4 regions of the Sorangium sp. So ce367 genome follow, and region 1 is predicted to be linked to each of the others. Evidence: riboswitches for the same ligand, from Rfam matches in the RefSeq annotation. Region 1 holds a riboswitch; each other region holds the start of a gene.

Region 1 (7,457 bases):
TCTTCGAGGGCTCGGGGTTCCAGGCGGCGATGGTTCGCAGCGTCGTGACAGGGCTCACGCTCATTGCCCGCCAGCGTTACCCGCACAGGGTATGTGACATCGGGGAAGCCTGGCAGATGTTCGCGGAGCTCCTGCCCGCGGTGACGGGCGCCGCCGTGAGCGAAGCCGCGTTCCGGGCATCGCTCGACGCGCTGCGCGAGGACCTCCGCCGGACATGAGCCGGCGCGGCGTCTACTCCCAGTACAGCGTCGCCCGCCCGATCGCGGTGAACGGCCACCCCGGCGAGTAGTGGATCCCGGTGACCGGGGCCGGCTCGTACTGCAGCCGCGACGCGCTCGCGAACTGGACCTCGCGCCACGTCGTGTCGAAGAGGTTCTGGACGTCCACGGCCACCTCGACGTTCTTCCACCGCAGCCCGGCGTTGGCGTCGACGACCGTGAACCCCTCGGCGGTGAGCGACTCGTCCTCGGTCGCGGGCCGCGCGCCGATCGCTTTGACCCGCAGCGCCGCGAACGGCGTGAACGCGCCGAACGTCGGGCGGACGCCGACGCCCGCGGTCAGCGTCCGGGTCGGCGCGAGGGCGACAGCGCTCGCGTTGCCGGCGTTCTCGCGGAATCGCGCGCGGGTGAAGGTCGCGTCCACGTCCGCGAAGAGCCAGCTCCGGAGCCGGTAGCGCCCGCCGATCTCGATCCCGTAGCGCCGCGTCTGCCCCGACGCCTCGGTCGCGCCCGCGTCGCCGCTCCAGACCAGCTCCGAGTCCAGGTCGAGCAGGAACGCGGCCCCGTTCAGCGACAGCCCGCGCAGGGGCGCGACCCGCAGGCCGACCTCGTAGCCCGTCGCGGGCGTGATCAGCGTCGCCGCCCCCTCCCCCAGCACCGCGCCCTGCGCGTCGTTCGAGTGGAAGCCCCGCCCGAAGTGGGCGAAGAGATCGACCCCCTCGACGGGCGACACGATCGCCGTGAGCTTCGGGAGCAGCTGCATCTGTCCCCGGGCGCCGCTCGACCTGTTCCCCGCCGCCTCGAGGTCCTCGCCCGGGTCGTCCACGTTGACGTCGATCCACTGCGCGCGCGCCCCGAGCACGACGCGGAGCCAGCGCCGGAGCCGGGCGTCCTGCTCGACGTAGACGCCGATCTGGCTCTCATCGACGTGGGTCCTGCTCTTCTCCTCGATCCGCTCGCGCGCCTCGTCGTGGTGGAGGGACTTGTCGATCGCGTCCGCGCGGATCTGCGCCCCCAGCGAGGTCGTGAACCTCGCCCCACCGAGCTCGTATTGCCTGCGGAACCGGAGATCGGCGCCGCCGACGGTGCGGTCGTCGTTCTGCTCGATCTGGTCGCCGTGGACGGGGTCCTCGCTGAAGAACGTGAAGTTCGAGTACAGCGTGAAGCGGTACCGGACGAGGTAGGCCAGCGCGCTCAGATCGGCGTCCCGCCACGCGGTGGAGTACGCGACGGACGCCATGTGCCGCTCGGTCGCCCCGCCCTCGGTCGGATCCACGGCGCCGAAATGGTCGATGCACGGCTGTCCGAACGCCGAGGGCGGCGGGTTCAGCCCGCCCTGCTCGCCCTCGCCGCACACGGCGCGCGCGGGGATCTGGCCGGAGCCGTGCCAGGTCGATCCATACGACATCCAGGTCATCTGGACCTTCCCGGTGTTGCCCAGATCGTGCGTGGCCCGCAGGTACACGTTGAAGCGCTTGAGCCGCTCCGGGCTCAGGAACGGCCCGTCGTTCCGGTAGATCTCCGCCGCGGCCACCGCGCGCCACGTGTCGCCGAGATCCGGCGAGGCGATGACGAGGCCGCGCTGGATACCGTACTGCCCCAGGCTGACCTGCGCGTAGCTCTCCTCGAGCTTCTCGGCGAAGCGCAGGTTGACGGCGCCCGCCGTACCGAAGTCGCCGATGCTCGCGTAATAAGGCCCCTTGTAGCCGTCGAGCCCTGTCACGAGCTCCGGGATCATGAAGTAGAGATCGGTGAAGCCGTGCCCGTGGCCGTGGCTGACCATGTTGACGGGCACGCCGTCGACGAAGAAGGCGACGTCGGTCCCATGATCCGCGTCGAATCCGCGGAGGAAGTACTGGTTCGCCTTGCCCCCGCCCGCGTGCTGCACGGCGAAGAGCCCGGGGACCGACTCGAGGAGGTCGCCCGGCCGGAGCCTCGGCCTGAGCTCGAGCTCCCGGTGTCCGACGGAGACGCGCGACGCGGCCTCGCTGCCCGGCTTCTCCGCCTGGATCGTCACTTCGATCGCGGCGTCGCCCGCGGGCGCACCCTCGCCGGTGGGCGCTGCAGCGGCGGTCTCCGGCGGGGCAGCGGGCGCCTCGGGGGTGTCGCCCTCGGCGCGCGCGGGCCGCGCGGCGGCCAGCACCATGGATAACGCGGCGAGCAGGTGAAATGGATGGCGGTGCCCGTGGCTCGTCGTGACCGTCTCGCGCAGCATTCGTGTCCTCCTTCGCCGCAATCGCGCGGAGCGGCGTCGGGCCGCTCGCGTCGAGCTCCGCGAGGACGAAATGGCTGGCCATCGCACGGTGCGCTGGACCGACCTCTCGCCCCCGCGGGCGACCGGAAGGCGACGCGGGGGCGGTTCGGTATCCGGGACGTGCGCAGAGAGGTGGAGCTGCACCGGCTCGGACCTCACCGCCTCCCTCGAGGCTCCCAGGTCGAACCGGCGCCGGATGTCTCCCGCCGCCGGGCGCTGGCAGGTCTTCGGGCTCGCGAGCGCTCCGGTCTGACCGGCTCCCTACTGTCCACCGCTTCCCAGCCCTCGGCGGGCCAGTGCATGGGGTGGAGGTCGTTCTCGCTTACCGCTGCGGGGCAGCCCCGGAATTTCACCGGGTTCCCTCTTCGGCCCAGGCGAACGCCCGGGCACCAGCACGGCGCGCACCCTATGGCCGTGCGCCTTCGGCTGTCAATCGCTACCGCTCGGCTCGCCCGCTCGACGCGCGCCGCTCTCGCGCCATGCGCGCGCCTCGCGCTCTCCATCCGAGCGCCTCGACGCGGGCCTGCCGTGCAGGCCGAACGTTCGGGCTCTAGCGAGGATGGGCTCGCTCCTCCGTGGGTCGCGTGCTACACGGCCGCCGCCGTATATGCCCCGTAACGATCTCCGCAACATCGCCATCGTCGCCCACGTCGACCACGGGAAGACGACCCTCGTCGATCACATGCTCCGCCAGTCGGGCGCCTTCCGAGAGAACGAGGTCGTGGCCGAGCGGGTCATGGACTCGAACGACCTCGAGCGGGAGCGCGGCATCACCATCCTCGCGAAGAACACGAGCATCCGGTACCGCGGGGTCAAGATCAACATCGTCGACACGCCCGGCCACTCCGACTTCGGCGGGGAGGTCGAGCGCACGCTCATGATGGCCGACGGGGCGCTCCTCCTCGTCGACGCCGCCGAGGGCCCGCTGCCGCAGACGCGCTTCGTGCTCTCGAAGTGCCTCCAGCGCGGCTTTCCGGTCATCGTGGTCATCAACAAGATCGACCGGAGCGACGCGCGCGCCCACGAGGTGCTCTCCGAGGTGTTCGACCTCTTCTGCGACCTCGAGGCGAGCGACGCGCAGATGGACTTCTCGACGCTCTACGCGATCGCGAAGTTCGGGCAGGCGAAGCGCGAGCTCGAGCACGAGGCGAAGGACCTCGAGCCGCTCTTCGAGACCATCCTCGAGCGGGTCCCCGGCCCCTCCGGTGACCCCGACGGTCCGCTCCAGGTCATCGTCTGCAACACGACCCACGACGAGTACGTGGGCCGGCTCGCGGTCGGCCGCGTGGTCCGCGGCACCGCCCGGTCCGGCGCCGACGTCGCGCTCCTCGGCGAGGGCGGCCAGTCGCGCGGCTACGTGAAGATGCTCTACGCCTACGAGGGGCTGAAGCGCGTCGCGGTCGAGAGCGCCGTCGCGGGCGAGGTGATCGCGATCGCCGGGCTCGACACGGTCACGATCGGCGACACGATCACGGATCCGGCGCACCCCGAGGCGCTGCCGCGGATCGTGGTCGAGGAGCCGACGATCAAGATGAAGATCGGCGTCAACACGTCGACGTTCGCCGGCAAGAGCAAGCAGTCGAAGTTCCTGACGAGCCGTCACCTGAAGGAGCGGCTCGAGCGCGAGGCGATGAAGAACCTCGCGATCCGGGTGGAGCCGACCGAGGTGCCCGACACGTTCGTGGTGCTCGGCCGCGGCGAGCTCCAGCTGGCGATCCTGGTCGAGACGATGCGGCGCGAGGGGTACGAGATGCAGCTCTCGAACCCCGAGGTGGTGACGCGCGAGATCGACGGCGAGGTGATGGAGCCGCTCGAGCTCGTGGTCGTGGACGTGCCGGACACCTACGTCGGCATCGTGACCGAGCGCCTCAGCTCCCGGCGCGGCCGGATGGTGAAGATGACGAACCCCGGCTTCGGCCGCGCCCGCCTCGAGTTCCGGGTGCCGTCGCGCGGGCTCATCGGCTTCCGCGGCGAGTTCCTGACGGCGACGCGCGGGACGGGCCTGCTCAACACGATGTTCGACGGCTGGGCGCCCTGGGGCGGCCCGATGATGCGCCGCCCGACCGGCGCCATCGTCGCCGATCGCGTCGGCGTGGCGACCCCGTACGCGCTGCACCACCTGCAGCCGCGCGGCATGTTCTTCATCGTCCCCGGCGTCGAGGTCTACGAGGGGATGATCATCGGCGAGCACAACCGGCCGAACGACACCGACGTCAACGTCATCAAGGAGAAGAAGCTGTCGAACGTGCGCAACCACGGCAAGGACGAGAACGTCCTCCTGGCCAGCCCGCGGCTGCTCACGATCGAGACGGCGATGGAGTGGATCGACGGCGACGAGCTCGTCGAGGTCACGCCCGACGCGGTGCGCGTCCGCAAGAAGGTGCTCGCGTGCAACCGCCGGGAGCGCCGCGAGGACGCGATCGAGCAATCGCAGGCGGTGGAGTGAGCGACCGGGGGCGCGCGGGACGTGCGGGGCGTTTGATGCGCGCCCCTGCCGTGCCTGCCGCGCGATAGGATGCCCTGATGAGAACGCCGCTGCTCTTCGCTTTCCTGGCTTCGCTCGTCGCGCTCGCGGGGGCGGGCGCTTGCGGCGGGGCCGTCGTCGTCGACGGGCTCCCGGGGAGCTCGGACGGCGCCGGGGGCGCAGGCGCGGCCGTGGGGTCGCAGTCGGCGAGCTCCGGCGGGTCCTCCGTCGAGGAGCAGAGGGCCTCGTGCGATTTCTTCTGCTCGCTCTTCGACGGCGTCACGTGTCCGGAGCTCCGGTGCAGCGAGCGCTGCGCCGACCTGCTCTCCGAGCAGCGCCCCTGCAACGCGCTGACCTCCCCCTTCTTCGACTGCGTGGGCGAGACCGTCGCCTCCGCGGACCGGATCCCCTGCGAGTTCCTCGCGCCGTCGATCACGTCGCTCTTCGATTGCCTGAGCGGGCGCGTTCGAGAGTGCGCGACCGATTTCCTGCCCCCGACGTGCGACGCGCAGTTCGAGAAGCTCAGGGCGTGCCAGCGCGATCAGGGCCGGTAGCGGGGGCGCTCGTCGCCTGACGCGCGCGGCCCCGCGCCGGGGTCGAGGGCGCTCCGGAGCGGCCCGAGGGCGTCGGCGACGAACGCGACGAGCGCCTTCACGCGCGGCACCCCGCGCGTATCGCGGTGCACCCCGAGCCACAGCTTGCGCCCTGGCGGCGGCGAGGGCGGCGAGAGCAGGCGGAGGCCGGCGGTCGCGTCGCCCAGGTAGCGCGGCAGGCAGACGAGCCCGACGCCGGCGGCCCCCATCGTCGCCTGGGGCTCGCGGCCGTTGGTGCGCGCGGCGACGCGAGCCTTCGCGGCGACGGCGCGCACCCACGACAGGTCGGCGATGGCCGGAGGCTCGTCGTTCATGGTGACGAGGGTGTGGCCCTCGCACTGCCGGCCCCAGTCCGGCGGGCCGCGCTCGGCGAGGTAGGCCTCCGATGCATAGAGCCCGAACCCGATCCGCGCGACCTCGCGCTGGAAGACCTCGTGGTGCTCGAACGCGGCGGGGCGAAGGGCGATGTCCGCTTCCCGCCGCGGCAGGCTCAGCCATCGCGCGTCCGCGATGAGATCGACGGAGATGGCGGGGTGGCGCGCGAGGAACGGGACGAGCAGCGGCCCGAGGACGCGCGTGGCGAGCCACTCGGACGCGGTGACACGGAGGTGGCCTCTCAGGCCTGCGTCGCGTCCGGCGGCGGCGCGCTCGGCCGCGAGCGCGTCCTGCTCCATGCGCTCGGCGTGGCCGAGCACGCTCTCGCCCGCGGCCGAGAGCGAGAACCCCGACGGCGAGCGCTGGAAGAGCCTCGCCCCGAGGCGCCGCTCGAACGCGGCGACGCGCCGCCCCACGGTCGGCTGGGTGACCTTCAGCACGCGCGCGGCGGCGGAGAGGTTGCCGTGCCGCGCGACGGCGAGGAAGTAGCGCAGATCGTCCCAGTCGAGCATGGCTCCGGGGCGCGGGGCGCTGCTGCCGGAGAGCGCTCCGCGCCATGCAAAGGTGCATGGCGAGTCTACGTCGATGGCGGATCCCCGGGCAACGTCGGACCGCGCATGCTCTCCCGCGTGCGTTCCCGCACCCGCGCGCTCGCGGACTCGCGGACTCGCGGACTCGCAGGTCGCGAGTTTCACGTCGGAGGATCGGAGGGAGGCTGGCATGTTGACGAATCGTCGTGAGTTTCTCCACCGCGTGACCGGCACGGCCGCGGCGGGCTTCCTGGGCTCGGCCCCGGCCGGGACGGCTTCCTGTGCCGCGCAGCACGGGCCGGCGCCGCCGCGGCCGGCGGCGGGATCGAAGATCAAGGCGATCGCCTTCGACGCCTTTCCGATATTCGATCCGCGGCCGATCGCGGCGCTCGCGGAGGAGCTCTGTCCGGGCAAGGGGGCATCGCTGAGCGAGGCGTGGCGCACCCGTCAATTCGAGTACACGTGGCTGCGGGTCGCGTCCCACGAGTATGCCGACTTCTGGCAGGTGACTTCGGATGCGCTGGTGTTCGCCGAGCGCGCGCTGGCGCTCGATCTCGGGGAGGAGAAGCGGGCGCGGCTCCTCGGCGCGTACCTCGATCTCCGGGCGTGGCCTGACGTGCTGCCGGCGCTCCGGGCGCTGAGGGGCGCGGGGATCCGGCTCTCGTTCCTGTCGAACTTCACGCCGAGGATGCTCGGGGCCGCCATCGAGAGCTCCGGTCTGGGGGGCCTGTTCGAGCACGTGCTCAGCACGGACGGGGCGAGGACGTACAAGCCCGATCCTCGCGCGTACCGGATGGCGCTCGACGCGTTCGGCCTCACGCGCGAGGAGATCGCGTTCGTCGCGTTCGCCGGCTGGGACGCCGCGGGGGCCCGGTGGTTCGGCTATCCCACGTTCTGGGTCAACCGCCTGGGCCTGCCGGCCGAGGAGCTCGGCGTGAGCGCCGACGCGACGGGAGCGAGCCTCTCGGATCTCGTGGAGTTCGTGAAGGAGAGGGCGTGACCGGCGGGGCCATGCCGCCTGTG
Region 2 (7,457 bases), 4.3 Mb from region 1:
CTCCGGCAGGGCGATGCGCCCCGCGATGGAGTACTCCTTCGTGTCGATGATCAGGACATCGCCGCCCTCGTCGAACGGCTCCACGCCCGGGCTCGGGTTGCTCCCGTAGCGCGACACGAGCGCGCGGTCCGCCCCCACCTCGATGTAGTCCTGAGGGTTCGACTCGAACCCCTGCCCGACCGGGAGCTGCGCGAGGACCTCGGCGGTCTCGAGATCCATCCAGGTGATCACGTTCGTGCCGAACCGATCGAGCAGGACCACGCGGCCGGACGGCGGCGCCGCCCTCGGGACGTCGACGTCGCCGGACAGCGCGAGGCTGAGCCCCGGCTTCGCCGCGCCGCTCGACACGAAGGAGGGCGACAGGGTGGTCCCGTCGAGCTCCGACACAGCGATGTTCGTCGACTGGTAGTCGCTCGTCACGATGACCACGCCGCTCTCACACCCGTCGCCGTCGCCGCCGCCGTGGACGCCGCCCGTCGACGGCGGCGGCGAATCCACGTTGCACCCGAGGATCGGAATCGAGATCGCGAACGCAAACAGACTGATCTTCACCATGTTGACTCCAGTGTGAAAAACACGCTCCGCCCCGGGAGCGGAAACCCGACGACATCCGTGCGCCGCGCGTCCAGGAGGTCCGCGACGCGACCTCTCACCGCGAGGTGCCCGCCGAGCCACCTCGCCTCCGCGTCGAGGTCGAGGGTCGCTTGCTCCGCGATCACGCCGAGCCCGGCGGGATCGGCGTACCGGCTCGACTGGTACACGGCCCGGATCTCGCCCGACGCGCCCGAGAACACGCCGCCGCCCGGGCGCTTCCACTCGGCGTGCAGGCGCGGCGCGACGACGAGGCGCGAGCGGAACGGGAGGAGGTCGTTCCTCGTCGTCCGCCCCGCCGTCGTGTCCCGCGGATCGAGCAGCGTCGCCGCGATCTCGGCGCGGAGGAACGGGGTCACCTCGACCCCGGCCAGGAGCTCCGCGCCCACGACGCGGGCGCGGCCGACGTTGTACGGGCTCACGTAGCCCTGGCCGGACTTCTCGTACGCGACGAGCCCGGAGACCGCGCTCCCGAACGCGAACACGTCGATGAAGGCGCCGCGCAGCACGGCGCCGCGCCCCGTCTGCGCCCGGATCCCGGCCTCGATCGTGGCGCCCGACTCCGGCTCGAGCTCCGCGTTGCCGTGGACGACGCCGGAGACGCCGTACACCTCGCCGAGCGTCGGGACGCGGACGTAGCGGCCCACGGTCGCGAGGAGCCGGAGCCTGTCGCTCCCCGCCTCCACGCCGACCCGCCCGGTCGGGACGAGCACGTCGCAAGGGCGCTCGCGGTCGGCCCCGGTGGCGTGGCACTCCCCGCTCGCGAGGGCGTGCAGCGCGAGCCCCTCGCCGAGGCGCGCCTCCGCGCTGACGGCGCCGCGCGCGAACGAGCGCCGCGTCCGCGCGAGCGGTACGTCGTCCGGCGCGCGTGAGATGCCCTCGCGCGCGACCGAGAGCACGGGCCGCACACGGAGCCGGTCGGCGAAGGAGAGCGTCGCCCCGAGCGTCTGCTCCAGGCGGCGGCCGGCGAGCCGGAGCTCAGGCGTCTGCAGCGCGAGCTCGAAGAGGGGGTCGTGGACCTCCGACCGCGCCTCGATGAACGAGGTGCGCGCCTCGAGCGTGTGCTGCGCCTCTCCGCCGAACGGCACCCGCGCCGCGACGGACGCCAGCGCGCGCCGCGACTCCCCCCGCGCCTCGCGGGACGGCAGGAGCGCGAGCCTCGGCACGCCCTGCTCGCGGCCTGTGCCGTTCGCGATCACGTCGACGATCGCGCCGCCGCCGAGCTCGACGCGCGCGAGCGCCCACGCGTCGATCGTGCGCACGTCGGCGTTCTGCCGGCGCTCCACGGTGTCGTCGCTCTCGTCGAAGAGCGTCCCGCCATCGTTGACGAACGCGTAGCGGTTCTCCGCGGCCTCCGCGCTCACCCCGACGATCGCGCTCACCGGGCCCGCGCTGGCGCCAGCGAACGCCCACCCGCGCCGCGCGCCGAGCGAGCCCGCCATGGCGCCCACGCCGGCCGTCGTCCGGGAAGGCCGCCGCGGCTCGAAGAAGATCGCGCCGCCCGGGCCGAGGCGGTCGGCCTCGATGGGCGCGTGGCCGCGGTAGATCTCGATGCGCTCGATGAGCCAGAGGGGCACGAGGGAGAGATCCGCCGTCCCCACGACGTCGTCGTTCAGGCGGACGCCGGCGAGGTACACCGGCGTCTGCGTGGCGGTCGCCCCCCGGAGGGCCGCTGTCGCCGGCCCGCCGAAGCCGCCCGACTCGATGATGAGCACGCCCGGCTGCGTGCGGAGCACGTCCGCCGCCCCGAGCCCCGCGCCGGTGAGGCGCTCGCGGCCCAGCACCGACCCCGCGACGGACCTGTCCTTGGGCGGCGCGGGCGCGCGCATGTGATCCCCCTCGACGCGCACCTCCAGCGGGTCTGCACCCGGCGGAGCGGCAGCGGGATCACCCCCCTGCTCGCCCGCAGGCCGGCGCGGATCGTCGGCGCGGGCGGCAGGCGAGGCTGCCACGGCGCTGCAGGCGGCGAGCGAGAGCCAGCGCGCCACGCCGGCGCTCCGGCGCCGACGCGACCGACGATCAGAGGAATCAACCATTCACGCGCCGCCTGCCCGCGTCGACCCAGCGCTGCTCCGGGTGAGCTGAGAGCCGAAGCGAGGGGGCTGCGTGACGGGCCACGGCACCGCGCGCGAGCGAGGTGGTCGAGAGCCTGGGCGCCTTCCCCTCGAAGGCTCAGGTCAGCGCGCGCCAGCGCACCGGCGCGCGCACCTTCGGCAGGTCTTCGGACTCACGGGCGCTGCGGCCGTCGCCGGTCGCTCTCCTACACATCACCGCTTCCCAGGCTGCTCTGGTGCATGCCCAGTGCTTCTTGGTGATGGTCGTTCCCGTTCACCGCTGCGGGGGCAGTCCCGGATTCTCACCGGGTTCCCTTTTCAGCTCGCCAGGGGATGGCCGGACGAGCACCGATGGCGGGGCGACTCGTCGCACCCGTCACGCAGGATGTCAACGCTGAAGCGAAGGCCCGGAGCGCCCCGTCCGCGAGCCCACCGGCGACGCACACCCGAGACAGAATCGGGAGTCCCTTGACAGTCTTGCACGCGCGTGCCATGAGTTACTTGAAACTGATTTTCTTTATCAGTTGTCAGAGACGAGCGGCCCGAGACCTGACGTCCAGCGCCCGATGACCTGAGCCCACGTGGCTCTCGACGCCCATCGGAGCTGAATGTGACGAGTTCCATCTCGATACCGGCCTCTGTCGGGCTGCCCGCGGTGAACGCAGGGCAGCTGTTGAAGCAATACACCCCTGAGTCGGCGTTCTTCTTCGCGTCGCCGACACGCACGCTCCTCGCGCAGGGCGTACACGACATGATCCTCGAGCCGAACGGCGCGGATCAGGGCGATCGCCTCGCGGACCGCGTCACGAGGGTGCTCGCGTCGGCGTCGAGGGCCGGCGCCGGCCAGGGCTTCCCCATGGTGGTCGGCGCGGTGCCGTTCAACAGCACGTCGCCGGCGCACCTCATCGTGCCGAGGGCGATCCAGAGCGCGGGCCCGCTCAATTACACGTCGGAATCGCCGCGGTCGCACCTGCCGATCACCATCCAGGAGCTGCGCCAGGTCCCCGAGCCCCGCGACTACGTGCGCGGCGTCGAGACGGCGGTGGGCCTGATGCGGTCCGAGGCGCTGAGCAAGGTGGTCCTCTCCAGGATGCTGGAGATGGTCCTGCGAGAGCCGGTCGATCTCCGCCTCGTCCTCCAGCGCCTCTCGCAGCAGAACCGGAACGGCTACACCTTCGCCGCCAACCTCTCGGATCCCACGGCGGGGCTCTCCAGCTCCGAGCGCGGCGTCTCGACCTCGCGCGCGCGGACGCTCATCGGCGCGAGCCCGGAGCTGCTCCTGTCCCGCTCCGGGCTCCGGGTGATCGCCAATCCGCTCGCCGGCTCCGCGGTCCGCAGCCCCGACCCCGACGAGGACCGCCGGCGGGCGATCGCCCTGCTCGCGTCCGAGAAGGACCGGCACGAGCACGCGATCGTCGTCGACGCCGTCGCCGCCGCGCTCCGGCCGTTCTGCCGGCGCCTGAGCGTCCCCGACGAGCCCTCGCTCACGCAGACCCCCACGCTGTGGCACCTGTCGAGCCGGCTCACCGGGGAGCTGCGCGATCTCTCGATCTCCTCGATGAAGCTGGCCACCGCGCTGCACCCGACCCCCGCCGTGTGCGGATACCCCACGGACCGCGCCCGCGAGGCCATCGGGGCGATCGAGCGGTTCGATCGCGGGTTCTTCACGGGGCTCGTGGGCTGGTCCGACGCGAGCGGCGACGGCGAGTGGGCGGTCGTCATCCGCTGCGCCGACGTCGCCGGCCGGGCGCTCCGCCTCTATGCCGGGGCCGGGATCGTCATCGGCTCGAACGGCGAGCACGAGCTCGCCGAGACCACCGCCAAGCTCGGGACCATGCTGAACGCGCTCGGCCTCAACCAGGCGCCGGAGAGGGCATGATCGCTCCTGAGGAGAGCCGGCAGGCGCCCGCGGAGGCGCGACCGCAGGCGCTCGACGGCTGGACTCCGTGGCCGGCCGAGATGGCCGCTCTCTACCGGCGCGCCGGCTACTGGCGCGGCGAGACCTTCGGGCGCCTGCTCCGCGAGCGGGCCGCGCGACACCCGGATCGGATCGCGCTCGTCAGCGGCGATCGCCGGCTGAGCTACGGGGAGCTCGATCGGCGCGCCGATCGCCTCGCCGCGGGCCTGCTGCACCTCGGGCTCCGGCCGGGGGATCGCGTCGTGGTCCAGCTCCCGAACATCGCGGAGTTCTTCGAGGTGTGCTTCGCGCTGTTCCGGCTCGGGGCGCTCCCCGTGCTGGCCCTGCCCGCGCACCGGCGCGCCGAGATCGCGTACTTCTGCGAGCACACCGAGGCGGTCGCGTACGTCATCGCCGACCGGGACGGCGGGTTCGATTACCGCGCGCTGGCGAGCCAGATCCGGCGCGACGTCAGGACCCTGCGGCACGTGCTCGTGGCCGGCGAGCCGGGCGAGCACACAGCGCTCTCCGCCCTGGATCGGGAGCCCGTGGAGCTCCCGGAGCCCGCCGCGGGGGACGTCGCCTTCTTCCAGCTGTCCGGCGGGAGCACCGGCGTACCGAAGCTCATCCCGCGGACGCACGACGACTACCTCTACAGCGTGCGGGCCAGCGCGGAGATCTGCGGGCTCGACGAGGGCAGCGTCTACCTCGCCGTCCTCCCCGTCGCGCACAACTTCACGCTCAGCTCGCCCGGGAGCCTGGGCGTGCTCCACGCCGGCGGCCGCGTTGTGCTCTGCCGCCGCCCCAGCCCGGACGAGGCGTTCCCGTGGATCGAGCGGGAGCGGGTCACGCTGACCGCGCTCGTGCCGCCGCTGGCCTCGGTCTGGGTGGAGTCGGCCCGGACGGCGCGGCACGACCTGTCGAGCTTGAAGGTGCTCCAGGTGGGCGGCGCCAGGCTCCCCGCGGAGGTCGCGCGCCGCGTGGGGCCGACCCTGGGCTGCAAGGTGCAGCAGGTGTTCGGGATGGCGGAGGGGCTCGTCAACTACACCCGCCTCGACGACCCCGACGCGATCGCGCTCGAGACGCAGGGGCGGCCCATCTCGCCCCACGACGAGGTCCGCGTCGTGGACGACGACGACCGCGACGTCGAGCCCGGGCAGGTCGGTCATCTGCTCACGCGGGGGCCCTACACGATCCGCGGCTATTACAGGGCCGACGCGCACAACGAGAAGGCGTTCACGCGCGACGGCTTCTACCGCACGGGCGATCTCGTGCGGCGGACCCGAGAGGGCTGCCTCGTCGTGGAGGGCCGCGCGAAGGATCAGATCAACCGCGGCGGCGAGAAGATCGCGGCCGAGGAGGTCGAGAACCACGTCCTCGCGCACCCGGCGGTGCGCGACGCGGCGCTCGTCGCCATGCCGGACGCCCACCTCGGCGAGCGTTCGTGCGCGTTCCTCGTGGCCCGCGGGCAACCGCCGCCGGCGAGGGAGATCAACGCCTTCCTGCGCGAGCGCGGCGTCGCCCAGTTCAAGGTGCCCGATCGCATCGAGTGGCTCGACGCCCTCCCGACGACGAGCGTCGGCAAGGTGGACAAGAAGGCGCTCCGCCGGTGGATCGCCGACAGGCTCGCGCAGGGCGCGCGCGCCTGAGAGGACAGCGCGGGCCCAGGCGGCGCAGCGACGCCCGCGGCCCGTTCCATCGACAGGAGCGCTGCGACCAGAAGAGAGAGAAGAGAGGAACGACCATGGCCATCCCCCGCATCCAGACCTATCGCATGCCACGAGCCGAGGAGCTCCCGGAGAGCCGGGTGTCATGGCGGCCGGACCCGGGGCGCTCCGTCCTCTTGATCCACGATATGCAGGAGTATTTCCTCGGCTTCTACGACGCGAGCGCGTCCCCGATGGTCGAGCTGATCGCCCATGCCCGCCTGCTCCGGGAGCGGTGCGCGGCGAGCGGGATCCCGGTCGTCTACACGAAGCAGCCCGCCGAGCAGACGAGGGCCCAGCGCGGTCTGCTGACGGATCTCTGGGGGCCCGGGCTGACGCAGCAGCCCGACAAACACGAGATCGTGCGCGAGCTCGCGCCGGGAAGCGCCGACACCGTGCTCACCAAGTGGCGCTACAGCGCCTTCCAGCGAACGGAGCTGCTGGATCTCATGCGCCGGTGGGGCCGCGATCAGCTGATCGTGTGCGGCGTGTACGCGCACATCGGGTGCCTGCTGACCGCGTGCGAGGCGTTCATGAACGACGTCCAGCCGTTCCTCGTGACCGACGGGACCGCCGATTTCTCCCGGCAGCAGCACGACATGGCCATCGCCTACGTGGCGCAGCGGTGCGGCGTCGCGCTGCCGACGAGCGACGTCCTGGCCGCGCTCGCGCCCCGCGAGCGGACGAGCGCCCCGCAGCGCGACGCGGCGGCGCCGGCGCAGGCGCCCGCACCGCTCGGGGCGACGCAGGACCGGGCGCCGTGGGTCGAGCGCCTGCGCGGCGACGTGGCCGAGGTCCTCGACCAGCTCCCCTCGGCGATCTCCGATCGCGACAACATCCTCGATCTGGGGCTCGACTCGATACGGCTCATGACGCTCGTCGAGCAGTGGCGCGCCGCGGGGATCGACGTCGCGTTCGTGGATCTCGCCGAGCTGCCGACGCTCGGGCACTGGTGGGAGCTCCTGTCGACCCGGCTGCCGCGCGAGGCGAGGCCAGCGCCCCGGCACCGCGCGGAGGCGCCCCTCCAGGAAGCCGCCCGCTGACCGGCCGAGCTTGCCCCACGACGGCTTCCCCATGGCACAGGTCACCATGAATCAGGTCGCGACATCCCCACCCAGGACGGTGGCGCGCACCCCGCCGCGCCTCCTCGAGGTGCTGCGCACGACCGCGATCTCCCCCCGCATGCGGCGGATCACGCTGGGCGGCGAG
Region 3 (7,457 bases), 4.3 Mb from region 1:
CGAGCCACCGCATGCAGAAATCGGCCTTCTGGCGGATCGAGGGGATGTTCTCGACGGCCGCGAAGGCGCGGTGACGGTCCTCGGGATCGGGGATGTACGTGTCGAGGAGCGTCAGATAGAACTGGACGTGGAGCGCCTCTTCGTAGAGCTGTCGTGACAGGTACATCCGCGCCTCCGGGGCGTTGATGTGCCTGTACAGGTTGAGCACGAGGTTGTTCGCCACGATGGAGTCCCCCGTGGCGAAGAACGCGACGAGGCGCTGCACGAGGTGCCGCTCCGCGTCGGTCATCTTCCGCAGGTCGCCCACGTCCGTGGAGAAGTCGACCTCCTCCACGGTCCACGTGTTCTTGATGGCGGAGCGGTACATCTCGAAGAAGGCCGGATAGGCCATCGGGCGCAGGGTGAGGCACTGGCCCGGATCGAGGAGGCGCGCGGGACGGCTGACGCGGCTCACTGGCAGGCCTCGCAGGCCTCGGGGTTCTCGAGCGCGCACGCCACGTCCGCGGCCGCCTTCGCAGGCGGCGCGGACACCCAGCCGCCCTCGCCGCGCGGCGCGGCGTCATCCCCGGGCGTCCGCTCCGGCGGCGCCTCCACCGTGGCCTTGGTGATGCGCGTCGCGGGGCGCGATCGTAGGTAGTACGTCGTCTTGAGCCCCTTCTTCCATGCGTGGAAGTACATGCTTGAGAGCTGACCGATGGTGGGGTTCTCGATGAAGAGGTTCAGCGACTGGCTCTGATCGATGAAGGCCCCGCGATCCGCGGCCATGTCGATGAGCGAGCGCATCGGGATCTCCCACGCCGTCCGGTACACGGCGCGGAGCTCCTCGGGCAGCTCGTCCATGCCCTGGACCGAGCCCTCCGCGAGCTTGAGCCGGGCGCGCACCGCGTCGTTCCAGGCGCCGAGCCGCTTGAGCTCCGCGACCAGGTAGCGGTTCATCTGCAGGAAGTCCCCCGAGAGCGTCTCGCGCTTGAAGAGGTTGGACACCTGCGGCTCGATGCACTCGTAGCAGCCCGCGATCGACGCGATGGTGGCCGTCGGCGCGATGGCGACGAGCAGCGAGTTCCTGAGCCCCTCGGCCTGGACGCGCGCGCGGAGCGCCTCCCAGCGCGCCGCGTCCTCCGGGACGACGTTCCACGCGTCGAACTGGAGCTCTCCGCGCGCGGCGCGCGTCTCGTCGAACGCCGGGTGCCGCCCCTTCTCCGCCGCGAGGTCCGCGGACGTCGTGAGCGCGTGGTAATACACCTCCTCCGAGATCCGCCTGGAGAGCTCCCGCGCCGCCGGGGCGTCGAAGGGCAGGCGCATCTGGAAGAACACGTCCTGAAGGCCCATGAGCCCGAGCCCGACAGGCCGCCAGCGGAGGTTCGATCGCCTCGTCGAGGGGATGGGGTAGTAGTTGAGGTCGATGACGCGGTCGAGCTGGCGGACCGCGGTCCGCACCGTGCGCGCGAGCTTCTCGAAGTCGAACGCAATCGCGCCGTCCGCCAGCGTGACCGTGTGGCGAGCGAGGTTGATCGAGCCCAGGTTGCAGACGGCCGACTCCTCGTTCGAGGTCACCTCCAGGATCTCGGTGCAGAGGTTCGAGAGGTGGACGATCCGGCCCGGCAGCGCCGTCTGGTTGCAGGCGCGGTTCGACTTGTCCTTGAACGTCATCCAGCCGTTGCCGGTCTGCGCGAGCGTGCGCATCATCCGCGCGTAGAGCTCGCGGGCCTTCATCGTCTTCTTGGCGAGGCCCGCCCGCTCGGCCTCGACGTACCGACGATCGAACTCCTCACCGTAGAGATCGGGGAGATCGCGCGCGTCCTTCGGGTCGAACAGGCTCCATTCGCCGTCGGCCTCGACCCGCTTCATGAAGAGGTCCGGGACCCAGCTCGCGAGGTTCAGGTTGTGCGTGCGCGCGGCCTCGTCGCCCGTGTTGTCGCGCAGCGAGAGGAACTCCTCGACGTCGGCGTGCCACGGCTCGAGGTAGACGCAGCAGGCGCCCTTGCGCTTGCCGCCCTGGTTCACGGCCGCGACGGACGCGTCGAGCGTCTTGAGCCACGGCACGATCCCGCTGGAGTGCCCGTTGGTGCTCTCGATGAGCGAGCCGCGCGAGCGCACCCGGTGGTAGGCGAGCCCGATGCCGCCCGAGAACTTCGAGAGCATCGCGACGTCGGTGTAGCGCTGGTAGATGGTCTCGAGGTGATCGTCCGGCGAGTCGAGCAGAAAGCAGCTCGAGAGCTGCTCGTGGCTCGTCCCGGAGTTGAACATCGTCGGTGAGCTCGGCAGGTAATCGAGCGACGAGAAGAGCCGGTAGAGCTCGGTCGCCTGCGCCGCCGTCTCGGAGAGCGCGCACGCGATGCGCAGGAAGAACTGCTGCGGCGTCTCGATGACGAGGCGCGTCTCGGGGTGCTTCAGCAGGTAGCGGTCGTAGAGGGTCCGCAGGCCGAAGTACTCGAGCTCGTGATCGCGCCTCGGCTCGATGGCGTCGTTCAGCTTGCGGGCGTTCTGCGCCACGAAGCCGTGGAGCCGATCGTTGATGAGGCCCAGCCGCCGCCCCACGGCGATGGACTGCGAGAAGGCATGGATCTCCTGATTGCGGACTTCCTTGTCGATGTACGTGGCGAGCAGGCGCGCCGCGAGCTTCGCGTACTGGGGCTCATCCGCGATGAGCGACGCCGCCGTCTGGATGGAGAGCTGATCGAGCTCGCGCGTCGTCGCGCCGTCGTAGAGGCCGCTGATGGTCTTTGTCGCGACGCGGAGCGCGTCCACGTCGGACAGGGCCGCGCACGAGCGGCTCACCGCCCGGACGATCTTGTTGACGTCCACGGGCTCGCTCGACCCGTTCCTCTTCTTCACCCGCATCGTCGTGTGCGGGGGCGCCTCCTCCGCGCCGGCGCTCGTCATGGCGGGCGCCTGGGGTGCGTGGAGTGCGTGGAGCGCGCGCAACGGCGCCGCGCCGTTGCTCTTCACCAACGGTTCGTTCAGCATGGCATCCTCCTCGTCGTGCTCGTTCCGAGCGGTCCCGGACCGCTCGCGTCGATGCCGCGAGAGCGAAGAGGCCAGCCGATGCGCACGGGTGCGCCAGGCTCTTTGGAGGAGCCCTCGGACCGACCGCTCGCCCCCGCGGGCGAAAGGAAGACAGCGCGGGAGGGGGTCGGAACCGGGACAAGCGCGAGAGTCTGCGCCAGCTCGGACCTACCCGCCTCCCTCGAGGCTTCCAGGTCAAACCGGCGCCGGATGTCTCCCCAGCGCAGGATGTTGGCAGGTCTTCGGGCTCACGAGCGCTCCGGCTCTCGCCGGATTCCTACGGTCCACCGCTTCCCAGCCCGAGGGCCAGTGCTCGTCGTGGAGATCGTTCTCGCTTACCGCTGCGGGGCAGCCCCGGATTCACACCGGGTTCCCTTTTGAGCCCCGAGCCGAAGCCCGAGGCACCAACACGGGCACTACATATGGTGGTGCAGTGAGCCGGTCAAGCGAGATGTTGTGGGGGAGCTCCGTTGCTCGGTTGCATGCGCGGTTGCGTGGTCGCGCGGTCGACACACGCTGGCCTGGCGGTGCGCGCTGCGGCGGGCCACAACCCGGGCCTATGCCGCTCAGCGAAGCGCTTCCGGCCGATCCGCTCGACGACCTCGTCGCGCTCCTGCGCGGCAAGAGGATCGTGGCGCTGACGGGCGCGGGGTGCAGCACCGAGTCCGGCATCCCCGATTATCGAGGGCCCGAGACGCGGCGCCGCGCGCGGAACCCGATCCAGGGGCGGGAGTTCTCCCGCTCGGCCGAGATCCGGCAGCGCTACTGGGCGCGCGCCGTGATCGGCTGGGAGCGTTTCTCCAGGGCCGAGCCGAACCCTGCCCACCGCGCCCTCGCGCGGCTGGAGGACGGCGGGCAGCTCGATGGCCTCATCACGCAGAACGTCGACGGCCTCCACCAGGCCGCGGGCAGCCGCCGCGTCATCGAGCTGCACGGGACGCTCTCCGAGGTCGCCTGCCTCGCGTGCGGCGCGATGGAGCGGCGCGCCGCCCTCCAGGAGCGGCTCCTCGCCCAGAACCCCGGCTGGCTGCGCCTCGCGGCCGACGTCGCCCCCGACGGCGACGCCGACCTGCCCGCCGAGCACGTGGCGGGCTTCCGTGCGCCGCCGTGCCTCCGCTGCGAGGGGCCGCTCAAGCCGCGCGTCGTCTTCTTCGGCGAGAACGTGGCCCGGCCGATCGTCGACGCGGCGTTCGCGCTCGTGGACGCGGCGGACGCGCTCCTCGTCGTCGGCTCGTCGCTGGCGGTCTTCTCGGGCTACCGCTTCGTGCTGCGCGCCGCGCAGCGAGGCATCCCGATCGCCATGATCAACCTCGGCTCCGCGCGCGGCGAGGAGCTCGGCGCGCTGAAGATCGAGGCCCGCGCCGGCGAGGTGCTGCCGCGCCTCGCCGAGGCGCTCTGCGCCGGCGTGACCGCGGCGCGGCGCTGAGGCGCCGAGCGCCGGCGCACGCGCGGCGCTGGCATCACCCGCGCCGGTACATCACGTCGCTGCGGAGGACGTACTTGCTCCCCCGAGTCACGGCGGCGCCGCGGTGGAGCCGGCGGTGCTCGAACAGGAGCGCCATCCCGCGCCGCGGGGCGATGCTCCGGCCGCCCCAGAAATCGGTCGTGCCGCCCTCGAAGTCGTCGTTCAGGTAGACCATCGCGGTGAACAGGCTCCGCTCGCCGTCGGATCGCACGAACGACCCGTCGCCGTGCCAGTTGAAATATTCGCCCTCGGTGTAGCGATAGTAGCGGAAGCGCTCGTTCAGCCCGACGGCGCGGTGGAGGCCGAAGCTCGGCGGCATCCACGGCGCGAGCCGCTCCCAGAGGCTCGCGGCGAGGCCCGGATCGTCGATCATGACGCGGCCGTTCCTGCGCACCTCGAGGTTGATCACCTCGCCGCCCCCGATCGGCGCCTGCTCGAAGCCTCGCGCCTCGGCGAGCGCGATGAAGCCCTCGCACTCCTCGGGCGACAGGACGTTCGTCACCGTGAAGATGCGGAGATCGTCGGTGTAGTCGGTGCACTGGGCGGTCCGTTCGGCGTGCAGGGTGCTCATGCGTGAAGCGTGGGTCCGGGCGGACCGGATCCGGAAGGGCGGGACCCGGGCAGGACCGGGCAGGACCGGGCAGCGCGGTGGACAGGAGAGCGCCGCATCGCCGATGATCGAGCGCTCGCACCGATGGCACGGGTCTCCAGGGCGGGCCGCAGCGCGGAGCCCGCGGTCCGCTTCAACCACACGCTCCTCCAGCGGGCGCGGCTCGATCTCGACCTGACGCAGGAGCAGGTCGCCGCGTCGATCGGCGTCGACGTGCGGACCTACCGCCGCTACGAGTCGGGCGCCGTCAACGATCCGCGGCTCGGCTTCTCGGTCCGGAGCCCGTCCCGGCGGCGCATCATCGAGCGGCTCGGCGCCGAGCTCGGCCTCGCCGAGGCGGAGCTGCTCGTCGTCGAGGCCGAGGCCGATGCCGCGCCGGCGGATCGCGCCGCAGAGGAAGCGGGTGCGGCGAGCCAGGCCGTGGAGGCGCCCGACGAGGCGGGGGAGGCGCTCGCGGGGGAGGAGAGGGCGCTCGCGGGGGCGGGGAGGGCGTCCGACGAGGAGGCAGGCGAGAAGGCGCCCGCCGGCGCGCCCGCGCCGTCGCAGGGAGCCGCCCCGGCGTGGCGCCCGCTGCACGCGCACACGCTCCAGCGAGCGCGGCACTTCGTCGGGCGCGCCGAGATCGTCGATCGGCTCGCCGCGTGGGCCGACGGCTCGCCGCCGTGCCCCCGGGTGATCGCGCTCCTCGGCGTCGGCGGGGCGGGCAAGACCGCGATCGCCGAGCGCTTCCTCCAGGGGCTCGGCGACGCCCCGCGGCCTGGCGGGGTGCTCGTCTGGAGCTTCTACGACGACCCCAGGAGCGAGGCGTTCCTCGACCAGGCGGCGGCCTACTTCGCGCCGGGCGCGGGCGCCTCGGGCCTGGCGGCGCCGCGGCCTCAGGCGGCGCCCGGAGAGCAGCTCGCGCGGCTGAAGGAGGCGCTGGGGCAGGGGCCGCCGCACCTGCTCGTGCTCGACGGGCTCGAGACCGTGCAGGCCGAGGGGGGCGCAGGGCGCGCGCACGGCGAGCTCCACGACGCGCTCCTCCGGCGGCTGCTCTGCGCGATCGCGTCCGGGCTCGGCGGCGCGCGGGCGCTCGTCACGTCGCGCTTCGCGCTCGCGGATCTGTCCGCCTGGGCCGAGGGCGGGCTCGCGACGATCCGGCCCGAGCCGCTCTGCGAGGGCGACGCCGCGTCGCTCCTGCGCCGCTGGGGCATCCGCGGCGACGACGGCGCCCTCGGGGCGCTGTTCGAGACGACGGGAGGGCACGCGCTCTCGGTCGCCGTCGTCGGCTCCTACGTGGGCGCGTTCCTCGGCGGCGACGCGGGGCGGCTCTCCGCGGCGCAGGCGGCGCACCTCGCCGAGGCCGAGCAGGACGACGTCCTCGCCCGCCGCCTGAGCTCGGTGCTGTCGGCCTACGCGCGCGCGCTGCCGCCGGGCGAGCGGGACCTGCTCGCGCGCCTCTCGGTGTTCCCCGGCGGCGCGGGCGAGGAGGCGCTGCTCCAGCTGATCCGGGCCGGCGGCGAGATCGCGGGCGCCATGGCGGGGTGGGGCGCCGCGGAGCTCGCGCGCGGGCTCGCCCGGCTCGAGCGGCTGGGGCTCGTGTTCGCGGCGCGCCCGGGCGAGCGCTGCTACTCGACGCACCCCTTCGTGCGGCAGCACTTCAAGTCGCTGCTCGGCGTGCCGCCGGAGCGCGTCCACGCCGCGGGGAGCGCCGCGCCGCCGCGCCTCGACGAGGCGCCGCGCCGGGCGCCGCGGGAACGCGAGGCCGTCGACGCGTACGAGGCCATCCTGACCGAGCTGCTCGGCGCCGGGCGGGCGGGCGAGGCGTACGAGATCTACGCGCTCGCCCTCGGCGGCTTCGCGCACCTCGGGCTCAAGCTCGGCGACATGGCCCGCGGCGCCCGCATCCTGCGCGCGTTCGCCGGCGGCGACGACCCCCGCGGCATGCCGGCCTCGCTGCCCGCGCGGGTGCGCGCGTCGCTCGCGTACGACGCGGGGCTCTACGCGGGCGCGCTCGGGGATCTCGCGTTCGCCTGCGCCTGCTACGAGGCGCACAACGAGATCGCCGGGGCGCTCGCCGACCCGGCCCCGATCGCGACCGGCCTGCGCACGCTCGCGTACACGGAGCGGCTGCGGGGCGACCTGACCGGCGCGCGCCGCCTGCTCGAGCGGTCGGCCGAGATCGCCGGCGGCGCCGCGGGGAGCGCCCGTCGCGCCGCGGACCAGGTCCACGCCGTGCGTGCGCTGGCGCTGCTCGCCGCGGTGCTGCACGACCTCGGCGAGGTCGACGCGGCGGGCGAGCGCTTCGCGCGCCTGCGGGCGCTGGGCGACGCGCCGGTGGCGCGCCGCGCGCTCTGGGAGGCGGAGCACGCGCTCGCGCTCGGGCGCCGCGGCGAG
Region 4 (7,457 bases), 960 kb from region 1:
CGGGGGATCGGCAGATCGATGCCTGCGATGACCGCCCAGTACGCAAGCTCCCGCGGAGCAAGCCGGTGCCCCTTCCGGCGCAAGAAGTCAGCGAGCGCCTCCGCCGAGTACGCCTGCCTCAGCCAGCGCATCGCCGCCCATCCGCCCCGGCTCATCACCCGCTCCATGACGTAGTCGCGGTGCCGCTCCAGATCGATGGCGTCCGGGTCCGTGTCCCAGAACAGGCGCGTGACGTCCTCTGGAAATCGCTCGGTCGTCGGCTCGGCCACGGGCTCAGCATAGCAGGCCCGAGAGGACACGGAATGACGCCCTCCCCGGCCCACGGCAGGCGCTTCCCCCCGGCGCGGGGCGCTGCTAACCACGCTCCATGACCGCTCAAGAACAGCAGCCGGGGGCCCCTGCTCGCGGTACGCTCCAGTTCGTCGCCGTCGAGCGCGCGGATCACGTCGCCATCGTGACCATCCAGCGGCCCGACAAACTCAACGCCCTGAACCCCGCCGTCCTCGGCGAGCTCACCACGGCCTTCCGCGACCTCCTCGCGCCCGCCGACGGCAACGAGGTCCGCGCGGCGGTGCTGACCGGTGCCGGCAAGGCGTTCGTCGCCGGCGCCGACATCGCGGAGATGGCGACCATGAACAGCATCGCCGCGAAACGGTTCGCCGACGCAGGCCACCGGCTCGCCGAGCTCATCGAGACTGCCCCCTTCCCCGTGATCGCCGCCGTCAACGGCTTCGCGCTGGGCGGCGGCTGCGAGCTCGCCCTCGCATGCGACTTCATCTACGCCGCCGAAGGCGCCAAGCTCGGCCAGCCCGAGGTGAACCTGGGCGTCATCCCGGGGTTCGGCGGGACCCAGCGGCTGCTGCGACGGGTCGGGCCAGGACGCGCGCGCGAGCTCGTCTATTCAGGAGACATGATCACCGCCCAGCAGGCGCTGTCGATCGGGCTCGTCAACGCCGTCTTCCCGGCGACCGAGCTCCTCGCGCGCGCCCGCGAGACCGCCCTCAAGATCGCCTCGCGCGGGCCGCTCGCCGTCGCCGCCGCCAAACGCGTCCTCCTGCGCGGCGAGAGCCTCGACCTCGCCGCCGCCAACGAGCTGGAAGCCCAGGCATTCGCCGCGCTCTTCGGCAGCGAAGATCAACAGCTCGGAATGAAAGCGTTCCTGGCGAAATCGCAGGCCACATTCACGGGCAAGTGAAGGCTCGGGAGGCGCGAACCGCGCGCTCGACGGCAAAAAAAATACCGCGCATCACGCTGGAGGGGGGCCCAGAATGACCGCGGCAGGGACACCGCGCCGGAGCCTTGAACGTCCGCCACGGTGCGAAGAAAAAAGACCGCATGCGCTCCGGGCTGGGGGGTCCGCGCCGGTGCGCATGCGGTAGTCAGATTGTGGCATCCGCATGCGCGTTGTCGATAACAAAGTGCAATGACTGCACGCCGAGCGAGCAGAGCGCTCCAGACACGAAGGCGGCCAGGCGGGCGCGCGACCCACACACACCAGCGCTGCGGGAATTCACGTTCGAGCCGGGCATACCCCTCCACCGGAGACAGCGCTCAGCGCAGCGTTCGCCGTGCATTCCGAGACGAGCGAACACGAAATCCCTCATCTCTTCAATAAGAGATGCCACGAGGCAGCGGGCCGTACACCGGACGCCTGCTCCCGAGTAAAGAGCCAGGACGAACAAAGCACACTGCGGAAAGAACGCGCCTGCGCCTTGTATTCAAGCGCACGAGAGACCTCGCTCAGGCGCAGCCCGCGACAGGCGCTGCACCCGCGCGGCGATAAAGTAAACAGATTTTCTCTAAGAGGGACATAATCCAAGACGTGTGCTCGACGATTCTTCGCGTGATGCGTCTGGGTCAATTTCTCGGCCTCGGCCATCGCATCACAGGGCCTCGATCGCTCGTCGGCGCGCCCATGTCTGCTCGATGGGGGCGCCGACGGGCGCGCGGCGCGCCTCGGCAGTGATGGCTTCGTGCGCCTCGGCAGTGCCCGCGAGGGCGAGGCGTCCACAAGCGGCAGGCATCACCGCCGCACCGACGCCGCGGACGAGGGCGCTCGCGGCGGGCCGGACCGCGCAAGGCGGAAGCTCGCGCCCCCGGTCGACCCACCCGGGTTCGCCCGGTCCGCGCGCCCGGGGTCCGCACCCCGGTACGCGCCCGGCTCGCGCGATCGCGCCGCCTGGATACACGGGCCGACGCGCGGGGCACCGCGCGCGAGGTGGAGCTGACCCGCGCTCGACGGGGAGCTCGTCCGACACGCCATGCCACAGGCAGCGCCCGCCGAGCGCCTCCTCCGCGATCGGGGCGCGACGTCCTTGACGCCGGGCACAAAACGGGATTACCGAGCACCGGCCTGACAATCCATTCCTCGGGTGCCCTCCGGGGCATAACAGGGAAGCCGGTGCAAAACCGGCGCGGTCCCGCCACCGTGAGTGGGGAGCTGCCTCCGAAGACCACTGGGCCCCATTAGAAGAGGCCTGGGAAGGTGGACGCAGCGCTGGGAGCTCGATCAGCTCCCTGAACCCATGAGCCGGGAGACCTACCCGAGCCTCCCACGAGGTGCAGCTTGCGCACGTCTTCGTGGCGTTCGGGTGCGGACTTCACCCGGAGCGCCGAAATCGGTCTTCACGGCCGCGCATTGTCGATCGCCGCCGTGTCCCTGGGGACGCTCCTCGCGCCCCGGCCCGCGGCCGCGATGCACCTCGCGGAAGGCGTCCTGCCGCTCGGCTGGTGCGCCTTCTGGAACGCGCTCGCCCTGCCCTTCGTCGCGATCGCCCTCCACCTGCTCCGGCGCCGCACCGAGCAGGACGCCTTCTACAAGCCGTTCGTCGGGCTCATCGCGGCCGCCGTCTTCGCGATCTCGTGCATGCCCGTGCCGGTGCCGACCGCCGGGACCTGCTCCCACCCGTGCGGCACAGGGCTCGCGGCGGTGCTCATCGGCCCCTGGATGACCGTCCTCGTCACCGTGGTGGCGCTCCTTATCCAGGCCCTCTTCCTGGCGCACGGCGGCATCACCACGCTCGGCGCCGACGTCGCGTCGATGGGCATCGCGGGCGCCTTCACCGGATATTTCGCCTTCCACCTCGCGCGGCGCTGCGGCGCGAACCTCTGGGTCGCGGGGTTCCTGGCGGGCGTGACGTCGGACTGGGCAACCTACGCCACCACGGCGCTCGCGCTCGCGCTCGGGCTCTCGGGCGAGGGGTCGGTGACGTCCATGTTCACGGGCGTCGCCCTGGCCTTCGTCCCCACCCAGCTGCCGCTCGGCCTGCTCGAGGGCGTCATGACCGCGGGGGCGCTCGCCTTCCTGCGCGCCCGGCGGCCCGACATCCTGGACCGGCTCCAGGTCGTCCGGCTCGCCCCGGGGGCGTCGTGACGCGGCGGCTCGGACAGCGCCCGCTGCCAGCGCCGCTCGCGCGGCGCGCGTGCGCGGTGGCGCTCCGGCTCGCCGCTTCCCTCTGGCTCGCCGCCTGCGGCAACGCGTCCTGGGACGGCGTCGACGAGGCCGTGGTGCGCCGCGTCGCCGAGGACGCAGGGCGCCACGACACGGGGCCGCTGTTCGCGGGCCTCGAGGGCGACCTCCTGCTCTTCGCGTTCCTCTGGGCCGGGCTCCTCGCCGGCTTCGCCCTCGGCTATTTCTCGCGCGTGCTCTTCGTCGAGCGCGCGGGCGCGCCCGCGGTCAAGGCCGGCGGCGAAGGCCTCCGTGCGGACTGACCCGCCCCCGCGGCTCCGCGACGTGGACGCCCGGCTCCGCCTCGGGGCCGCCGTGGCGGCGTGCTGCGTCGCCGCGGGCGCGCGCTCGCCCGCCACGCCGGCCGCGCTGCTCCTCCTCGCGTGCGCGGCCCTCCACCTCCAGGGCACGCCGGCGCGCGCCGTCCTCCGCGCCGCCGCGCCCGCCGCGTGGATCGGAGCGGTCGCGGCGGCGCTCGCGCTCGCGCTCACGCCGGGGGCGCCGCTCCTCCCCGGCGCGCCGTTCCCCGTCGACGCGATCACGGCCGAGGGGGCCCACCGCGCCATGGCCATCGGCGCGCGCGTCCTCGCGGCGGCCGCGGTGCTCCGGTGGCTCGCCGGCGCCGCCGCGCCCGCCGAGATCGAGGCGGCGCTCGCCGGGCTCGGCGTCCCCGCGGCCCTCGTCGAGCTGCTCGCGCTGACCCGGCGCTTCGCCGGCGTGCTCCAGCGCGCGGCCGACAGCGCGTGGAGCGCCGCCGCGCTCCGCGGCGGGTTCACCCGCCCCGGGGCCGCAGCGCGCTCGGCCGGCGCCGTCGCGGGCGTCGTGGCGCTCCGGACGCTCGAGCGCTCCGAGAGCGCCGCGCTCGCGATGCAGCTCCGCGGCTACCAGGGGAAGCTCCCCGTCGCCGACCGAAGGACGAGCGCGCCCGCCGCGAACGTCGCGTTCGCCGCCGCCGCCCTCGCGGCCCTCGGGCTCAGCGTCGCCGCGGGAGAGGCCGGATGATCGCGCTGCGCGCCCCCCGGCTCGGCTACCGGCTCGGCGAGCCCGTGCTGCGCGACGTGCGCCTCGACGTCGGCGAGGGCGAGTCCGTGGCGGTGCTCGGCGGCAACGGCGCCGGCAAGACCGCGCTGCTCCGGACGCTCGTTGGGCTCCTCCCGGCGCCCGGCGGCGGCGTCGAGATCGCGGGCCGCCGCGTGGGCTCGCCCTCGGACGCCGTCGCCGCGGGCGCCGCGCTCGTGCTCCAGGACCCGGACGACCAGCTGCTCGGCGCGACGCTCCTCGACGACGTCCTGTTCGGCCCGCGAAACCTCGGCCTGCCCGCGCCCGAGGCGCGCCGCCGCGCCGAGGCGGCGCTCGCCGCCGTGCAGATCGCCCACCTCGCCGATCGGGCCATCGAGGCGCTGAGCTTCGGCGAGCGCAAGCGCGCGTGCATCGCCGGGATGCTGGCGATGCGCCCGCGGGTGCTGCTGCTCGACGAGCCGACCGCGGGGCTCGACCCGGAAGGCGAGCTCGCCCTGTGCCAGACGCTGCGCGCGCTCTCCGAGCAGCAGGGGACCACGCTGGTCACCGCGACCCACGCGGTGGATCTCGTGCCGCTCTTCGCCTCGCGCGCGGTCTTGCTGGGCGACGGCCAGGTCCTCGCGGACGGGCCGCCGCGGGAGGTGTTCGCGCGGGGGGAGCTCCTCGCGCGGGCGCGGATGCGGCGGCCGTGGGTCGCCGAGCTCTGGACCCGGATGAGCCCTGTGCCGCCGCGGGGCGGCGCGGGCCTCCCGCTCACCCTGGAGGAGGCGCTCGCGTGCATGACGACGGTCTCCTGCTGATCGGCCACGGCAGCCGCGACGCCGCGTCGAACGCCGAGTTCGAGGCGATCGTGGCCGATTACGCCGCGGCGCGGCCCGAGATCGCCGTGCAGCACGGCTACATCGAGCTCGCGACGCCTCACCTCGCCGACGCGCTCGCGGCGCTCGCGGCGCGGGTGTCCCGCGTGGCGGTCGTGCCGCTCTTCCTGTTCGCGGCGGGGCACGTGAAGAACGACATCCCGATCGCGCTCGAGCGGGCGCGGGCCGCGCACCCGGGCGTGCGCTTCTCGGCGGCGCGGCCGCTCGGCGTGCACCCGGCGCTCGCGGAGATCGCGTTCGAGCGCGCCGCGACCGCGCTGCCGGCCGACCCGGCCGCGCGGGCCCGGTCGGCGCTCGTCGTCGTGGGGCGCGGGTCGAGCGACCCCGACGCGAACGGCGATTTCTGCAAGACGGCGCGCCTCATCGGCGAGGGCCGCGGGCTCCAGCTCGTCGAGCCGACCTTCATCGGCGTCACCCGGCCCTCGGTCGAGGAGACGCTGGAGCGGGTCGCGCGGCACCGGCCGGAGCGCGTCGTGGTGGTCCCCTACTTCCTCTTCGCCGGGCGGCTCATGACGAAGCTCGCCGAGCAGGTCGAACGCTTTTCATCGACGTACCCGTGGATCCGGGCGTCGCTCGCGCCGCACCTCGGCCGGTCGAGCGCGCTCGAGGGCCTGATCGACGAGCGCGCGCGCCAGGCGCTCGCCGGCGAGGCGCCGCTCCCCTGCGACACGTGCATGTACCGCACCGCGCTGCCGGGGCTCGCCCGCGAGGTCGGCGGGCTCAAGGCGATGCTCTACAGCGTGCGCCACACGCTCACGCACACGCAGGCGTCGAACCACCCGCACGCGCACCGATCGCTGCGCAAGCACGTGCTCGTCTGCGGCAACGCCGACTGCGTGGACCGCGGCAGCCTGGCGCTCCTCGAGTCGGTGCGCCGGCTCGTGAAGCAGGCCGGCCAGCAGCAGCAGATCCGCGTGACGAGGACGTCGTGCATGGGGCGCTGCGGCGAGGGGCCGACGGTCGCCGTCTACCCCGACGGGGTCTGGTACCGCGGCGTCCGCGAGGAGGACGCGAAGGACCTCGTCGAGGAGCACCTGCTCGGCGACCGGCTGGTGGCCCGGCTCGTCGACGACATCATGCAGTGAGGCGCGGCGCCGGGCGCCGCCTCGAGCGTGGATCGCCGACGCGCGGAGCCTCCCCCGCAGCCCGCTCGCCACCTCGACCGTCGTGGTCCCTGCCCACGTCCCGCGCCAGGGCCACCCGAGTTGACTCATATGCCCAATTCAGTCATATGAGTTCTGTGCCCGTCCGCCGCCCCGACAGACCCCGTGACCCTGCGCGGCGCACCAGGATCCTCGACGCCGCGAAGCGCCACTTCGTCGAGCGCGGCTTCAAGGGCACCAACCTCGACGCCGTCGCCGCCGAGGCCGGCTGCGCAAAGGGCGCCCTCTACCTCGAGTTCGCCGACAAGGAGTCCCTCCTGCGCGAGGTGGTAGAGCAAGCGTTCGCCACGATCCGCGCGCGCTTCGCCGCCGAGGTGCTCGGCCTGGAATCCCCGCTCGATCGCCTCGTCGCGACCCTCCGCTTCGCTTACCGACAGCAGGCGGCCGAGCCGCTCTTCGGCAAGCTCCTCCGCGAGGATCCCGACCTCCGCGCGCTCCGCCCGCTCGACGACGCCGCGAGCGCCGCCGCCGCGAAGGCGCAGATCGCCCAGATCAACGGCTGGGTCGACGAGGGCATCGCGCGCGGCGAGATCCGGCCTGACGTCGATCGCGACGCGATCCCCTTCGTCCTCGGCGTGCTGCGCTTCGCGCCCCAGCACCTCGGGCTGATCACGTCGTTCTGCGCCTTCGCCGGCGAGCGCACGCTCGACGCGATCGCCGACATCTTTCGCGCCGGCCTGGCCGCGCGTCCTGCAGCGACCCCCACGGAGACGACCTCCACGACGGCGATCCCCACGGAGCAGCGCGCGACCGCGTCGCGCGCAAGGAGCAAGCGATGAACCAGGCGATCGAGGTGAACGCGCTCGGCAAGCGCTTCGCGAAGGTCACGGCCGTCGACGGCGTGAGCTTCAGCGTCGCGGCCGGCGAGATATTCGGCTTCATGGGGCACAACGGCGCCGGCAAGACCACGACGCTGCGCATGCTCCTCGGCCTGACCCGGCCCACCGC

Evidence for each region. A riboswitch is a leader RNA that binds a small molecule or an ion and turns the genes downstream of it on or off. The one in region 1 is predicted to bind cobalamin.
Region 2: another riboswitch for cobalamin. It lies ahead of WME97_RS21285 (TonB-dependent receptor); the one in region 1 lies ahead of WME97_RS04880 (TonB-dependent receptor).
Region 3: another riboswitch for cobalamin. It lies ahead of WME97_RS21270 (ribonucleoside-diphosphate reductase subunit alpha); the one in region 1 lies ahead of WME97_RS04880 (TonB-dependent receptor).
Region 4: another riboswitch for cobalamin. It lies ahead of WME97_RS01370 (energy-coupling factor ABC transporter permease); the one in region 1 lies ahead of WME97_RS04880 (TonB-dependent receptor).

Annotation. Positions count from the first base shown of each region.
Region 1 is NZ_CP150334.1:1,299,681-1,307,137, reverse strand. It holds gene WME97_RS04885 (hypothetical protein) at 1-218, shown strand, start outside; gene WME97_RS04880 (TonB-dependent receptor) at 232-2,433, opposite strand; cobalamin riboswitch at 2,674-2,881, opposite strand; gene typA (translational GTPase TypA) at 3,032-4,918, shown strand; gene WME97_RS04870 (hypothetical protein) at 4,996-5,490, shown strand; gene WME97_RS04865 (LysR family transcriptional regulator) at 5,478-6,416, opposite strand; gene WME97_RS04860 (haloacid dehalogenase type II) at 6,625-7,434, shown strand.
Region 2 is NZ_CP150334.1:5,578,560-5,586,016, forward strand. It holds gene WME97_RS21280 (hypothetical protein) at 1-555, opposite strand, end outside; gene WME97_RS21285 (TonB-dependent receptor) at 549-2,579, opposite strand; cobalamin riboswitch at 2,787-3,013, opposite strand; gene dhbC (isochorismate synthase DhbC) at 3,256-4,524, shown strand; gene WME97_RS21295 ((2,3-dihydroxybenzoyl)adenylate synthase) at 4,521-6,191, shown strand; gene WME97_RS21300 (isochorismatase family protein) at 6,287-7,291, shown strand; gene WME97_RS21305 (siderophore-interacting protein) at 7,338-7,457, shown strand, end outside.
Region 3 is NZ_CP150334.1:5,569,825-5,577,281, reverse strand. It holds gene WME97_RS21275 (ribonucleotide-diphosphate reductase subunit beta) at 1-391, opposite strand, end outside; gene WME97_RS21270 (ribonucleoside-diphosphate reductase subunit alpha) at 451-2,967, opposite strand; cobalamin riboswitch at 3,223-3,430, opposite strand; gene WME97_RS21265 (NAD-dependent protein deacetylase) at 3,566-4,432, shown strand; gene WME97_RS21260 (prolyl hydroxylase family protein) at 4,467-5,042, opposite strand; gene WME97_RS21255 (helix-turn-helix domain-containing protein) at 5,166-7,457, shown strand, end outside.
Region 4 is NZ_CP150334.1:343,193-350,649, reverse strand. It holds gene WME97_RS01380 (DUF6922 domain-containing protein) at 1-269, opposite strand, end outside; gene WME97_RS01375 (enoyl-CoA hydratase/isomerase family protein) at 368-1,195, shown strand; cobalamin riboswitch at 2,354-2,561, shown strand; gene WME97_RS01370 (energy-coupling factor ABC transporter permease) at 2,660-3,373, shown strand; gene WME97_RS01365 (hypothetical protein) at 3,370-3,711, shown strand; gene WME97_RS01360 (CbiQ family ECF transporter T component) at 3,701-4,450, shown strand; gene WME97_RS01355 (energy-coupling factor ABC transporter ATP-binding protein) at 4,447-5,268, shown strand; gene WME97_RS01350 (CbiX/SirB N-terminal domain-containing protein) at 5,244-6,431, shown strand; gene WME97_RS01345 (TetR/AcrR family transcriptional regulator) at 6,578-7,288, shown strand; gene WME97_RS01340 (ABC transporter ATP-binding protein) at 7,285-7,457, shown strand, end outside.